Regions from separate parts of the Vibrio tubiashii ATCC 19109 genome, predicted to be linked through region 2. Evidence: predicted binding sites of a transcription regulator. Region 2 holds the regulator's gene; the other holds the start of a gene.
What was found. Region 2 encodes CRP, which controls carbon source genes, mostly activating them, when cyclic AMP is high. Its sites were predicted from a motif close to TGTGANNNNNNTCACA; they were not measured.
Positions count from the first base shown of each region.

Region 1 (8,065 bases), on a different replicon from region 2:
ACGAGTGATAGTCAGCTTGTGATAACCCCAAGCGATATCTCTCGGTAATGCAAACACTAAAGGGCCACCCTCTTTGCGCTCATCGCGTACGATTTGCGATTGAAGATAGCCTTCAAGTACCTCTCCCTGCTCAGTATCTAAGCGCCAGCTAAACTCACTTTCACGAGCACTCGTTCCTAGATTCAGTGCCACTTCGACAGGTTCACCATCGCGGACAACCAGTACTGGGTCTAGCACATCTTTCTTGTGCTTTTTCTCTGCTGATTTCAGAAGAGTTTCATCATTTGTCGTGTCATAGCCTAAAGACGCAAGTAAGTGACGAATGGTTTCGTCTTCAACTTTAGCTTCATCTCCCCACGCGCTAACGTAGCTGTCGGCAATTCTCGCCATTTCAGCGACTTGTTTTAATGCGTTATCTTGTTTCATCGCTCTCTCCGAAGGACTGCTAATACCTTCAAAATGTAGGGTTATTAATCATTATAAAAAGAGTAGAGCCAAGGCACATGGCCTTGGCTTTTTTAATCAATTAGCGCTTAACAGCTTCTAATTTCCAAATATTGTTCACGTAGTCTCTAATTGAACGGTCAGAGGTGAACTTACCAACCAAGGCGGTGTTCAATATGGCTTTCTTCGCCCAACCCGCTTGGTCTTTGTATTGTTTGCCCATATCTTCGTGTGCTTGAACATAAGAAGCAAAGTCAGCTAAACATAGGTATGGGTCACCGCCATCTAGTAAGCTATCGAATGTAGCGCGAAGTAGACCAGGTTGACCTGGGGTAAACTCTTCGCCCGCAAGTAGGTCAAGCGATGCTTTCAGTAGAGGGTCTGCGTGGTAGTAGTCGTAAGGGTTGTAACCTTGCGCTTTCACCGCTTGCACACCTTCAACGTCTAGACCGAAGATGTAGATGTTTTCGTCGCCAACTTCTTCACGAATCTCTACGTTCGCACCATCCATAGTACCGATAGTTAGTGCACCGTTTAGCGCCATCTTCATGTTACCCGTACCTGATGCTTCTTTACCCGCTAGCGAGATTTGTTGCGAAACGTCAGCCGCTGGAATGATGATTTCAGCCATGCTTACGCGGTAGTCTGGGATGAATACCACTTTCAGCTTGTTGCCAATGCGCGGATCATTGTTGATCTTCTCAGCAACCTTGTTCACTGCGAAGATGATCTCTTTCGCTAGGTGGTAGCCTGGCGCTGCTTTCGCTGCAAAGAAACACACGCGTGGCGTGCATTCAAAACCAGGTTCATTGATGATGCGGTGGTACAGAGACAAGATGTGTAGCAAGTCTAGATGCTGACGCTTGTACTCGTGCAGACGTTTGATTTGAACATCAAAGATAGCATTTGTATCTAGCTCGATACCCATGTTCTCTTGAACCCAATCAGCAAGGCGCTGTTTGTTTTGCTTCTTAACTGCCATGAATTCTTGTTGGAACTTAGCGTCAGTTGCAAACTTAGCAATACCTTCTAACTGCTCAAGTTTTGCTGGCCACTCGCTACCAATTTTATCAGTGATCAGCTGAGACAGACCTGGGTTACAGAACTTCAACCAACGACGAGGTGTTACACCGTTTGTTACGTTAGTCAGTTTACCTGGGAAGATTTCGTTAAACTCAGGGAATAGGTCTTTCTTCACTAGCTCTGAGTGAAGCGCTGCTACGCCGTTGACTTTGTAAGAACCGATAACACAAAGGTTAGCCATGCGAACCATGCGGTTGAAACCTTCTTGGATGATAGACAGCTTCGCTTGCTTCTCACCATCACCAGGCCACATCTTACGTACTTCTTGTAGGAAGCGGTGGTTGATTTCAAAGATGATTTCCATATGACGAGGTAGTAGGCGCTGAATCAGCGACTCTGGCCACGTTTCTAGTGCTTCTGGTAGTAGCGTGTGGTTAGTGTAGGCAAAAGTATTTGCACTGATGTCCCACGCTTTATCCCAAGATAGACCTTTCTCGTCGATCAGGATGCGCATTAGCTCTGGGATAGCAATTGTTGGGTGCGTATCGTTAAGTTGAATTGTCTCTTGCTTAGGAAGATCAGCCAGCGCAAAACCTGCTTCTTCATGACGACGTAGAATGTCGCGTACCGATGCTGCCGAGTGGAAGTACTGCTGCATTAGACGCAGAGTTTTACCTTTCTCGTGGTTATCATTCGGGTACAGAACTTTAGTAATGTTGCCCGCATCAATCAGAGCGTGCTGCGCTTCAAAGTAGTCGCCGTTGTTAAAGCTCGCTAGTGAGAATGGTGCAATTGCCTGACATTCCCAAAGACGTAGCGGATAAACCGTATCTGACTCGTAACCCACGATTGGTAGATCCCAAGGCATTGCTTTTACGCTCATACCCGGTACCCATTTACGAACTTCTTTACCGTTCTCATGTGTTACTTCGACATGACCATAGAAGCCAATTTCTTGCGCAAGTTTAGGACGCGCGACTTCCCAAGGGTAGCCTTCAACACCGCGCCATGCGTCTGGTGCTTCTTGCTGACGACCTTCTTCGAACGATTGTTTAAACAGACCGTATTCGTAGTGTAGGCCGTAACCTACTGTTGGATATTCTTGTGCAGCACACGAATCCATAAAACACGCTGCCAAGCGGCCTAGACCACCGTTACCCAGTGAAGGATCACGCTCTTCTTCAAGTAGATCCGTTAGGTTTTGACCTAGCTCCGCCATCGCATCAGTGATTTGGTCGTATAGGCCCATGCTGATCAGGTTGTTACCTGTTAGACGACCAATTAGGAATTCTAGAGATAAGTAGTTAACACTTTTTGCGTTTTTGATTTTTGGATCTTGCTCGGTCTTAAGCAAGTCAAACGTTGTTAGTTCAGCAAGCGCTTTGCCCATGGCTAAGTACCACTCACGCGCTGTCGCTGTCTCTTCAGTCTTAGCGTAAGTTGCTGAAAGGTGCTTTTTCACATCAGCTTGGAAAGTCGCTTTATCAAAATTTTTCTGTTGCGTAGGTTTCATTAGAGAAATCTCACTTATTGGTTCTAATCCATCTGTGCCATATCGTGCATTGACATGAACAGCAAAACATCCTCCTACAACACGGCAATTTGGGAGGAGGACGAAGGGCGTAGAGGGCGTATTACCAAGGGCTCAGTGATCTAACTCTCATTTAAATTCAACATCGTCTGAGCTCTGGTGATAGGGATCACACCATCAACGCATTTAACCTATAACTGATGTATTAAAGATATGTGTAGAGGAACATAGTCAATTGAACAATATGCATACTCGGTCACAATAAGATTTGCTAGACGATGCAAATTACATGCTTTTTGGTGCAAGTGGGTGATCAAATCCCATTATCCACCCCACCAATAAGTGACAAGAATCACAAAAATAGGGCGTAGTTAGCATCAAAATGTGAATTACGCGAAAAACCCGCCGTCGATCAATAACTGTAGCGATTATTCTCAAGTAACATCCTTGCCAATAAGCTTAATTGCACAATATTTGCTCAATTACGTACCAAGCTGATTGGAATTACGTGATTCTCTAAATATAGGGCACGGCATAGGGACAAAAAGATGTGGATTCCTTCGAAATTAACTCGCCCGGCTCGCTTACATAATGCGATTGTCCGACCACGAGTACTAGACCTTCTTCAACAAGCTCCATTTTACAAACTGGTCTTGTTTAGATCTCCTGCTGGCTATGGAAAAACCACGATGGCCGCCCAATGGCTATCAGATAAGTCACACGTAGGCTGGTACAGTATTGATGAGAGCGATAACGATTCATTCCGCTTCATCAACTACCTGCTACAAGCGCTCAATAAAGCGACGGATGGCAGTTGCCCGAATTCACAAAAGCTAGCGGAAAAGCGTCAATTCTCGTCGCTTCACTCATTGTTTGGCGAAGTCTTCACGGAAATGTCGAACTTCCATCAAGAGTGTTACTTGGTGCTAGACGACTACCACCTAATTTCAGAAGATGAAATTCACGAAGCGATGCGCTTCTTCCTCAAACATATGCCAGATAACGTCACTTTGGTTGTAACCAGCCGAGCAGCTCCACCACTTGGCACCGCTAACCTTCGTGTTCGCGATCTGATGATCGAAATTGGCGACGAGTTACTCGCGTTTGATACGGAAGAGACCACTCGATTCTTTAACCAACGAGTCGCGGACGGCATTGACGATGCGACGGCAAGTAATCTAAGAAACTATGTTGAAGGCTGGCCATCAGCATTGCAACTTATCGCTCTGCAAGCCCAGCACCAGCATAAAACCTTAGCTCAATCAGCGGAATCCTTCTCTCAGTTTAATCACGCTCATCTATGGGATTACTTGGTTGAAGAGGTGTTTGATCTTCTCGACAAAGAAACGCGTCAATTCTTACTTCAATGTTCGGTATTGGATCATTTCAATGATCAGTTGGTATGTGAGCTGACAGAACGTGAAGATGCCCTTAGCATGATTGAATCACTAAACCGATTCGGCTTGTTTATTCACCCACTAGAGGGCGAGCAAAACTGGTATCGCTTCCACAACCTGTTTGCAGAATTCCTAGCTCACGAGCGTACCGCGCGTATTCCTCAACAAGAGAAACAACTTCATCAGACAGCAGCAAAAGCATGGTTGAAACTCTCATCACCTCATCAAGCATTGCGTCATGCTCAAGAAGCCAATAACAGCCAACTGACAGCGGATATCTTAAGCCAGTATGGTTGGAAGATGTTTAACGGCGGTGAGCTAATTACGCTAGAAAAGGCGATCAATACCCTCACACCTGAGCAACTTTATAGCGAGCCTAAACTCTGCATGCTGCAAGCTTGGTTGGCTCAGAGTCAGCATAGATATAACGACGTCGGTGACTTATTGTCGAAAGCCGATGAGCAAATGAAGCAACTAAACATCGTTTTAAGTGCTAAGGAGCAGGGAGAGTTCAATGCTCTGCGCGCTCAGGTTGCGATCAACCAAGATGAGCCTGAGAAAGCGCTTGAACTTGCTGAGCTGGCACTTAGCCAAGTAGACAGTACGGTTTATCGCAGCCGCATCGTTGCTACCTCTGTGGTTGGTGAAGTTAACCATGTACTCGGGCATCTAAGCCGCGCCCTGCCTATGATGCAGCAAACCGAAAAACTGGCTCGCCAATATCAGGTCTATCACCAAGCCTTGTGGGCAATGCTTCAACAGAGTGAAATTCTGATTGCTCAAGGCTATGTTCAAGCGGCGTACGAAGTTCAAGATAACGCTTTCAAGCTGATCGAAGAACACCAATTACAGCAAGTGCCTCTGCATGAGTTTTTGCTTCGCGTCCGAGCGCAAATTCTGTGGTGTTGGAACCGCTTAGATGAGGCAGAAGAGTGTGCCTACAAGGGTTTACATGTTCTAGGCGACCACAGTCCAAGTAAGCACTTACATAGCTACTCAATGTTGGCGCGTATCGCGATTGGTCGTGGTGAACTCGATAAAGCGGGTAAGTTTATCGAGCAGATTGCTCACTTACTTAAACAATCTACTTACCATGTTGACTGGACCGCCAACGCATCACTTTCGCTGATTCTGTTCTGGCAAGCTCGTGGCGATCTAGACTCCATTCAACAATGGCTTGAAACCACAGTACGTCCTGAAACGGCATGCAATCACTTCACTCAACTGCAGTGGCGCAATATCGCTCGCGCGCAAATCTCGCTAGAGCAATATGCAGATGCGGGCAAAACACTTGAATTCTTACAGCAACAAGCGCAAGAAAACGAGTTGTTGACTGATACCAATCGAAACTTGATTGTTGAAGCGGTACTTGCCGTTTCTCAAGATGATGAAGAAACTGCACGTGAACACCTAAAACGCGCGTTGGAGTTAACCAATCAAACCGGTATGTTGGGCAATTTCCTCGTTGATGGCGCCAAGATTGGCCATATCTTAGAGAAACTTAACCAAAAAAGTGAACTCGGCGACTTAGAGCGCCATCGCGCACAACAGTTGCTTAAAGATATTTCGACTACTCAGCGCAGCAGCTCCGTTCACTTTGATGAAGAGTTTGTTGAGAAACTCGTTAATCACCCAAATATCCCAGAACTTGTTCGTACGAGTCCGCTTACTCAGCGAGAGTGGCAGGTGCTTGGGCTGATCTACTCTGGGTTTAGCAACGAGCAGATTGCTCAAGAGCTCGATGTCGCTGGCACTACAATTAAAACGCATATTCGTAACTTATATCAGAAACTCAATATTGCGAACCGTAAGGAAGCGATTAGAACCGCTGAAAATTTACTGCAATTGATGGGGTATTAGATAAATTCAATTCCCAAAGACGGGTCATAATGTTCAAAAAAGCCAACAGCATTTGCTGTTGGCTTTTTTAGTTATAAGGACTTAGCCTCTATTTCAATCTTCGCATTCCACGACGGTTCATTGCGATCTTTTTTGACTATGCCTTTATTGATCAGCCAAGTCACTGCCGTATCGGTCTTATTCGCTCCCGGGAAATTCGTTTTGCTGATCAATTTACATGTATCAAACGTACCTGCTGGAACAGTGACTCTCTCTTTCCCAAGATATGTTTCACTGTAATCAAATACTGACTTATGCCACGCATCCGTTATCGCACTCAGCGCTATTTCGGTATCTGCTGTACGCAATCCGTGAGTAACCAGTTGAGCCGGAACTGTACTAGTATCAAATACGGCAGTTAATGGCGCATTAATTGCCCTTGCATGCGCTTTTTCAACTCCAAGCTGTTTAGTCTTGTGAGCAACCGCCGTTGGCAAACCAACCTTAGCGATGCCATGTATTCGTTCATCGTGTTGGTTAAAGCCTTCTTGTCCTAGGTAGTGTTCAGGTGTGCTATACGCATACTCGTATCCTACTAGCGCACCCTGTAAGTCAAGTTCACTCACTTTAGTTTTTTCTAACCTGCCCGCCCAATCTGAAATCCAACTTGGCAGCCCTGTGACATTGGTAACATCATCGAGCCATGAGAAATTATTACCGAGATACTCCGAATGAAATTGCAATGAAGTTGGTACGCCACCTGTAAAGGTGCGTGAGACATCATAAACAATTTTGTCGCCTATCGTTTTTTCATAACCAGCGTCTGCTAATGAATCTAAACAAGCTTGTAAGTTTAACGGCTGAGAAGATCTATCTAAGATGAACTGCTGTGTTGTACTATCAAAAACGTACTCTTCTCGTGTTGAGGCTGAAGGAATGTACCAAGTATTACGTACAAAGCCTTCCGCCACTGATAGATAAGACTTACGGTCTTTTGGGTTCACCGCAACCTGACTTGCAACATCAATGATCGTTGCCGGCATAGACACTTCGCGAAGTTGGACACCATTGACAACAATATCACGCCACTGTCCAGCCTCAGGCAATAGTTCTAAAGGTTCGTTATACCAAGAGTAGAAGTAGTATTTTACCTCACCTCCATCAAGCAATTGGGCTCGGATACCTCCTCGCTTCATCGCCCCGAATGGAACCAACCCGTCAACATTAAACGTACCACTCCTGTCTGATTGATCCACTACTTTAGTTTGCTCAAGACTGGTGAGCCACTTTTCTTGATTGTCTTTAAATACAGAAAAACCGTTGCAAGAATTATTCAGTTCAACATAGCGGTCTTCGCCTTTACAGCCTTTTCCTTTGTAAAATGAGTAGTAACCTTCAATACTCTTGGTTAGAGACTGTTTGTACATCACCGTATTGTCAGGGAACACTAGATCGGCAGGCAAAGTATTTGACCAAGCACCACTACTATCAACCTGCTTCACTATTGAGCGAACATTAACGCCGCTTACATCGATTTTCATTATGCTAACAATATCGCTCAAGACGGAATCAGCCGAAGTCAGTTTGATTTTGTGATTGTCCAGCACCTCAATCTTTTCGATAGCAGCATTTTCACTTTGCCAACCATTGTTCGCCAATACCATTTGTAAACTCGGTAGCTTCTCTGCCGCTAATACAAAATCACCAACTGTATAGTCATAGACTTTGCTACTTTCTTGAATACCGCCATCACTTCTAAACTGCACCGAACCAAACTGCAATGTCATCGGTTTATCTGCGTGAGTTGTACCGGCTAGCCAATGAATTCCTT
Region 1 is NZ_CP009355.1:1,621,648-1,629,712, forward strand. Features, by position in the region: gene malQ (4-alpha-glucanotransferase) at 1-426, opposite strand, end outside; gene IX91_RS22495 (glycogen/starch/alpha-glucan phosphorylase) at 527-2,980, opposite strand; gene malT (HTH-type transcriptional regulator MalT) at 3,547-6,255, shown strand; gene IX91_RS22505 (hypothetical protein) at 6,327-8,065, opposite strand, start outside.
Region 1: a site for CRP is predicted at 3,340-3,355, ahead of malT (HTH-type transcriptional regulator MalT). Genes of this name have one in related genera too.

Region 2 (8,065 bases):
CTGAGCAAAGAGGCTCAAGCGGTGATTGGTCAAGTGCATGAAAACACTAAGCCAGCGTTACGCCTGCTAGAAAAAGAAGGCTTTACGTGTCGTAACTACGTCGACATCTTTGATGGCGGCCCAACGGTTGAGTGTGATGTACGCAATATCGAGTCGGTCCGTCACTCATTTAGAGCAAAAGTCACTATCGCGGAACACACCAGTTCTCAAAACTACTTGATCTCAAACACGTCGTTTGAAGACTTTCGCGCAACTGCGGCGAAAGCGGCTTACGATCAGGCTTCAGATTCAGTGATTTTGTCTCCTGAAGTGGCTAATGCCCTCAAAGTTAACGAAGGCGAATTCGTTCGCATGTTGGCTCAATAGAGCTTTGTATTAAGGAAAATGTGAAGGAACAAGCTATGACACATTGGATTGCTGGCGAATGGGTTGCAGGTCAAGGTGAGTCGATGAACTCACAAAGCCCATACAACAACGAAGTTATCTGGCAGGGCGACAGCGCAACACCGCAGCAAGTTGAGCAAGCGGTGTCAGCGGCACGCAGTGCATTCGTTGGCTGGAAAAAACTAAGCTTTGCTGAGCGTGAAGCGATCGTTCTCGCTTTTGCTGAAAAGGTAAAAGAGAACAGCGAACAAATCGCAGAAATTATCGCTAAAGAAACCGGTAAGCCAATTTGGGAAACGCGTACTGAAGCTGCGGCAATGGCAGGTAAGATTGCAATTTCAATTCGAGCTTACCATGACCGCACCGGTGAAGCTCAACGTGAAGCAGCAGGGAACCAAATCGTCCTTCGTCATCGCCCATTAGGTGTCATGGCGGTGTTTGGCCCATATAACTTCCCTGGGCACCTACCAAACGGTCATATCGTTCCTGCGCTACTGGCAGGTAATACCGTGGTATTTAAGCCGTCAGAGCAAACACCGCTAACCGGTGAGTTTGCCATGAAACTGTGGGATCAAGTTGGTCTGCCGAAAGGGGTGATCAACCTAGTGCAAGGTGCTAAAGAAACCGGTATCGCACTGGCTGATTCTAAAGGCTTAGATGGCGTGCTATTCACAGGTAGCGCGAATACAGGTCATATCCTGCATAAGCAGTTTGCCGGCCAACCGGGTAAGATGCTCGCGCTAGAAATGGGTGGTAACAACCCAATGGTGATCTCTGAAAATTACGGAGAGTTGGACGCGACCGTCTACACCATCATTCAATCAGCGTTTATCAGCGCGGGTCAACGTTGTACTTGTGCTCGCCGTTTGTATGTTCCAGTTGGTGACAAAGGTGACTTACTGGTCAGCAAGCTAGTGGCAGCAACCAATAAGATTCGTGTCGATCAGCCATTTGCTGAGCCAGCACCATTTATGGGCCCTCAGATCTCTAAAGCGGCTGCTGATTTTATTCTTGCTGCTCAAGCAAATCTACAAAAGTTAGGTGGCGAGAGCTTAATTGAAGCTAAAGCCGGAGAAGCTGCATTTGTAACACCTGGCATTATTGATGTTACCGCGATTGCTGAGCTACCAGATGAAGAGTACTTCGGCCCACTACTACAAGTGGTGCGTTATCAAGGTCTAGAGAAAGCGGTTGAGTTAGCCAACGATACTCGCTTTGGTCTATCAGCAGGCTTAGTTTCTACTGACGATGGTGAGTGGGAATACTTTGTCGACCATATTCGTGCTGGCATCGTAAACCGCAATCGCCAGTTAACTGGTGCAAGTGGTGATGCGCCATTTGGTGGCCCGGGCGCGTCAGGTAACTTACGCCCAAGTGCTTACTACGCAGCAGATTACTGTGCTTACCCTATGGCTTCGATGGAAGGAGGAGAAACACTTCTTCCTGCAACGCTAAGCCCAGGTGTTGAACTATAAAAAACGATAAATTTTAGGGAATTCCCTTCTCGCCTCCCCGAGCCGGGAGGCTTTTGAAACGTCACAGGCTGAAGGCTATCTGATCAAACTTTCTGGACACATTTGGTTAGATGGCCTTTTTTATAATTAAACAGATAACAACTCATACTCCATTTACGTAAACCACCCCTACAAGGAGGCGTTATGACGCCAGATGTTTTATTCCAACAGTTATGGAATGACTATATTCAACGCTTATGTCCCTCTGCTGAACAAGTCCACCAACTTCTGCAAGAAGACGAAGCGCTGATCAATGACCACATTGCTCTGCGCACTTTCAATGTAGAACCTCTGGGCATTGCGACCCTTGCACAACCATTCTTAGACGTAGGCTACAAGCCATGCGGTGACTATGTGTTTGAAAGCAAAAAGCTTGTTGCCAAACATTATGAGCACCCGGACACAAAACAGCCAAAAGTGTTCATCAGTGAATTGAAGGTTGAAGAGTGTTCAGCCGAGCTACAAGCTATTGTCGCTAAGCTTGTCGAGCAATTGGACACCAGCAAGCTAAAAGGTCATGAGTTCTTGTATGGCGGTCGTTTGTGGGACATTAGCTTTGCTGACTTCCAGACGTTAGCTAAAGAAAGTGAGTACGCTTCTTGGCTGGCAGCGCATGGTTACGGCGCCAACCACTTTACTGTTAGCGTCAATCAGCTCAATGCATTTGAAGAAGTGAAAGGCGTCAATGACCACCTACGCGATTCCGGCTTTACCATCAATGAGTTTGGTGGCGAAGTGAAGGGGTCTCCTGATGTGCTGCTAGAGCAATCTTCAACGATGGCGGATAAAGTTGTGGTAACCTTCACCGAAGGTACAGAGATTATCCCTGGCGGTTTCTACGAGTTTGCTAAGCGCTACCCAATGAGCAACGGTGAACTTTATCCAGGATTTGTCGCAGCTTCTGCTGACAAGATCTTCGAGAGTACTAACGGCTAGGAAGAGCTGAGAACGGGCTGCGCCCTAGAGATGCGGGAACGCTGCGCTTCGAGAGAGTTTGATCTCGGATGTGGAAAGGTGTTCTAGAAGGACGAAGTCCGTTCCGTAGCACTGCGTTCCCGATTCTCGCATCCGATAATCCGATATAAACAAAAAGCCACCAATGTCTCCATTGGTGGCTTTTAAAATTTTAGCGGTTAATCGAAATTAACGAGTACCGTAAACCACGATAGTTTTACCGTGTGCAGAAATTAGGTTCTGCTCTTCTAGCATCTTTAAGATACGACCTACTGTCTCACGAGAACAGCCAACGATTTGACCGATTTCTTGACGAGTGATCTTAATCTGCATGCCATCTGGGTGAGTCATCGCATCTGGTTGCTTCGCTAGGTTTAGTAGCGTTTGAGCAATACGGCCAGTTACGTCTAGGAATGCTAGGTCACCTACTTTTTGGCTAGTCACTTGTAGGCGGCTTGCCATTTGCGCAGATAAGCGCATTAGGATGTCTGGGTTTACTTGGATAAGCTGACGGAATTTCTTAAATGAGATTTCCGCAACTTCACAAGGAGATTTAGCACGAACCCATGCTGTACGCTCTTGGTCTTCTTCGAATAGACCAAGTTCACCGATAAAGTCACCTTGGTTTAGGTAAGAAAGGATCATTTCCTTACCTTCTTCGTCTTTAATAAGAACCGCTACTGAACCTTTTACGATGTAGTACAAAGTTTCAGCTTTCTCGCCCGCGTGAATTAGCGTGCTTTTTGAAGGGTACTTATGAATATGACAATGTGAAAGAAACCACTCTAATGTTGGGTCGGTTTGAGGTTTACCTAGAACCATAATATCTCACTTCCTCTGCAGGGTACGCTTGCCGCTTTCCATATTTTAGCTAAGCCTTAATCAAGACCTACTAGGATAAGAGCACTTTACAAATGCTGCAAGCCAACTTGTGTTTCGGTAAGAAATAGTATCCTTTTTCGAAAACGATTTCTTGATTTTAATCGGGTACAACTGGGGTTTTAGTACGCAAAACTGTGCACATGATCACGGTATGAAAAGTAATCGTGTTCTAGCTGAGGGTATTAACCAATTTTGCCCGTTTCGATGAGCTGTTGAAGTATCGGTTTAACGATTAGCTCCATGGCAAAACTCATCTTACCGCCAGGGACAACAATCGTGTTATGACGCGACATAAATGCCCCATCAATCATTGCCAGTAGATATGGGTAATCTACGTTTTTAATGCCTCGTAATCGAATAACAACAAAACTCTCATCTAAACTCGGAATGCCTTTGGCGTTAAGCGGGTTAGATGTGTCGACGGTAGGGACACGCTGAAAGTTAATATGAGTACGAGAAAATTGGGGGGTAATGTAGTTCAGGTAGTCATCCATGGAGCGGACGATAGAGTCCATCACCGCTTCACGCGAGTGACCACGATCGCGGGTATCACGAACGAATTTCTGAATCCATTCAAGGTTCACGATAGGCACCATGCCAATCAGAAAATCAACATGCTGTGATACGTTAACCTCGCCATCGACAACACCGCCATGCAGACCTTCATAAAACAGGACGTCGGAGTTTTCTGGCAGATCTTGCCAAGGCGTAAAGGTGCCTGGCATTTGGTTGTATGGAACCGCTTCATCGAAAGTATGCAGGTAACGGCGGATTTGACCGACGCCTTCTTGACCGTACTTGCGGAAGAACTCTTCAAGTCCATTGAAGTCGTTCGCCTGAGGGCCAAAGTAACTGATATGGCGACCCTGCTCACGTGCCTTTCGGATTTCGACATCCATTTCAGGGCGCGTAAAGCGGTGGAAGCTATCGCCTTCAACCCAAGCGGGTTTGACGTCCATCATATTGAACATCTTGCGGAAAGCTTCAGAAGTCGTTGTGGTACCAGCTCCAGAGGAACCAGTGACCGCAATAATCGGGTGTTTTGCTGACATGACAAACCTTGTCGTAATCTAATCCTTTAAACGAAAACCACTATAGCACGCTTTAGTGGTCAGTCACTGTATGCGATGCGCTAAAGTACTAAAACTTTCGTTTGAGTTGAATATCGACGGTTTCGTGCAGTTCTGAGAAGACAACAACCGCTTCCCCTGATTCCAACTGGGTACGTATCTGGTCGATTTTGTTTTGCAGCGAGATCTCGACATCCCCGTAGTCAGTCCCTTCACGCAGGACAAATTCCCGAATGAGATTTTCTAGTGTTGCTGGCTCGATTTGTTGCCATGGAACGATCATAAATACCTCTTTATTTTATGATTTAGGCCAAGGTGATTGGCTACGCGGAGAGAGCCAAACTTTCATAGTATGCAGGTAGTGCCTCTTCGAGCCAAAACCTCGGTTTTAACGCACTGCCGGTAACAAAACCAACATGCCCACCTTGTTCAAACAGTCGGTAGTCAATGTTATCAGGCAAGACATATTTGGGAATCACAGCATCGGTCATGAACGGATCGTCTTTCGCATGTATGATCTGTGTGGGTAGAGTGATTTCTTTTAGGCGATGGATGCCCGAGCAGCGCTGATAATAGTCTTCTGCGTCCTTGAAACCATGCAGCGGGGCGGTGATTAGGTCGTCAAACTCGTACAGTTTAGTTACGCGTTTGATGTTTTGATAGCTCAAGCCAAGCTCTCCTTTCAGCAGTTGATGCTTTTGCAGTGCGCTTTTCTTCAGCGATGACAGGAGATAATTTTTATACAGCTTGGAAAAGCCTTGTTCGATGCGCTCAGAGCAGGCAGACAGGTCTAGTGGCGCAGACACTATGGTGGCGGCATCAATCAGAGGCTCTTGATTGTACTTGGCAAGGTAGTTGGCCAGCATATTGCCGCCAAGAGAAATTCCTACCGCGACTTTAGTTTGGTGTGGGAACAGCGAATCTAGATGTTCAAGGAAGAAACGGGCGTCTTCCACTTCACCTGAGTGATAGGCGCGAGCAAGTTTGTTGGGTTTACCGCTACAGCCACGAAAATGCATCATCACCGACAGCCAGCCTTGCTTTGCAAAAGCGTCCATTAAACCATTAGCATACGGGCTGTAGAAACATCCTTCCAAACCGTGGAACAAAACAAAAATCGGCTTGCTTTTGGCTGACTTGCCATTGATATCTTCACTCCAAGCGATATCGAGGAAGTCTCCATCCGGAGTATCTAAAGTTTGCCAGATTGGTTCAAACAGGGCTTTTTTGCGAATAAAGCGCGGAGCAAGCGTTTGTAGGTGTGGGTTGGCTAATCCTTTAGCGGCAACAAAATGAGTCATAACGGTTCCAAAGCTTAGGGCTTATAGATTGGCGATATCATCGATAGGTTCAGCAAAAGCCTCATACAGCTGTTCACCGCCTAATTGGCGGCAGTAACGTAAAGTAAGGGGCTCTGCGTGATTCACTGTAAGTTCAATACTGTTGATGCAATCGACCAGATCAGATTGCTGCTGCTTTTCTAATTGCAGCTCAAATTGCAGTGATTCACGATACAAGGTATCTGGGAGGTGGAGCTTGAGTTTTCGTCTTAGCTCGCGGTAACTGTGCAGTAAGGCTTCTGAGCGTCCAAGGCATTCTTCAACCTTGTGCCAGTCCTGTTCTTGAAAGCAAACCTGCTGCTCATCAAGCCATTTAAGCAGCAGGAGTAGGTTAACGTTACCTTTGAAATGATTTTGCAGATGGAGGCACGCCTCTTTTACTTCTCGCACACTGTAATACTGCAAGCTAAATTGCCACAACCGTTCCAGTGTTAAAGAAATAGCGACGTGCTTTGAACTCATTGGCTATTGAACTCCTGCTCCATATTCTCTAGCTCTTCTTGCAGAGCCATCCATTCCATTTCGACATCTTCTAGCTCACTTTTGCTATTGGCCTGAATAGCTAACACTTCGTTAAGTTTAGCTTTATTTTCGGCATCATAAAGTGAGTTATCTGATAATTGCGTTTCTGCTTCCGCAAGTTTAACGCCCAACTTATCCATTTTTTCTTCAAGTTTTGTCAGGTTTTTGCGAATTGGTGCCGTTTGCTTACGGAACTCGGCTTCACGACGTTTTTGATCTTTCTTTGCCGCCGCGCTATTCACAGAGCTCTTTTCAGGTTGCAGAGCTTGAGCCTCTCGGCGCTCGGCTTTTTGTTGTTCCGTCAGCCACTTGTAGTAGTCAGCTAGGTCGCCATCAAATGGTGCAACTTGGCGGTCATGCACAAGATACAGATCATCTGTGGTTGCACGTAACAAGTAGCGGTCGTGCGAAACAATCACCATGGCACCTTCAAAGGTTTGTAGGGCCATCGTGAGCGCTTGGCGCATATCCAAGTCAAGGTGGTTAGTTGGTTCATCGAGGAGCAGCAGATTAGGCTTTTGCCACACGATTAAAGCCAGTACTAGTCGCGCTTTCTCACCACCAGAAAACGGTGCGACTTTTTCTAGCGCCTTTTCGCCTTGGAAGCCAAAACTGCCTAGATAGTTACGCAGTTCAAGCTCGTTCTTATCTGGGGCGATTTGCATCATATGTTGCAGTGGTGTTTCTTCAGGGTGCAGCGTTTCCAACTGGTGCTGAGCAAAGTAGCCAATCTTGACGCCTTGTGAGTAGGTTAAGTCGCCGCCCTGAGGAATAAGTTCACGCGAGAGCAATTTGATGAGCGTTGATTTACCTGCACCATTGCGACCTAGCAGACCAATGCGACTACCAGGGACTAGGTTAAGGCGAATCTTTTCTAAAATCAGATTGTCACCATAGCCCGCCGACACTTCATCCATCATGATGATTGGGTTTGGCAAGGCCTCGGGATCGCGGAACTGGAAACTGAATGGGTTATCAAGCTGAGCAGGTAGCACTTTTTCCATACGCTCAAGAGCTTTGATGCGGCTTTGTGCTTGGCGAGCTTTTGAGGCTTTATAGCGGAAGCGGTCGATATAGCTTTGCATATGCGACATTTGCTTTTGCTGCTTTTCAAATTGAGCTTGCTGCAAGATAAGCTTTTGCGCGCGCTGATCTTCAAACGAAGAGTAGTTACCCGTGTACTCATTGAGTTGCTGGTTTTCGACATGAATAACGCGACCGACGATAGGATCTAGGAAATCACGGTCGTGAGAGATAAGGACAAGCGTGCCAGGGTAGTTCTGTAGCCAGCGTTCGAGCCACATAACAGCATCAAGATCTAAGTGGTTGGTTGGCTCATCGAGTAGCAAAAGATCGGAGCGACAAAGTAGTGCTTGTGCAAGGTTAAGGCGCATACGCC
Region 2 is NZ_CP009354.1:229,857-237,921, forward strand. Features, by position in the region: gene astA (arginine N-succinyltransferase) at 1-366, shown strand, start outside; gene astD (succinylglutamate-semialdehyde dehydrogenase) at 402-1,859, shown strand; gene IX91_RS01055 (DUF1338 domain-containing protein) at 2,043-2,834, shown strand; gene crp (cAMP-activated global transcriptional regulator CRP) at 3,042-3,674, opposite strand; gene IX91_RS01065 (phosphoribulokinase) at 3,917-4,786, opposite strand; gene IX91_RS01070 (YheU family protein) at 4,875-5,087, opposite strand; gene IX91_RS01075 (hydrolase) at 5,128-6,105, opposite strand; gene IX91_RS01080 (TIGR02444 family protein) at 6,127-6,606, opposite strand; gene IX91_RS01085 (ABC transporter ATP-binding protein) at 6,603-8,065, opposite strand, start outside.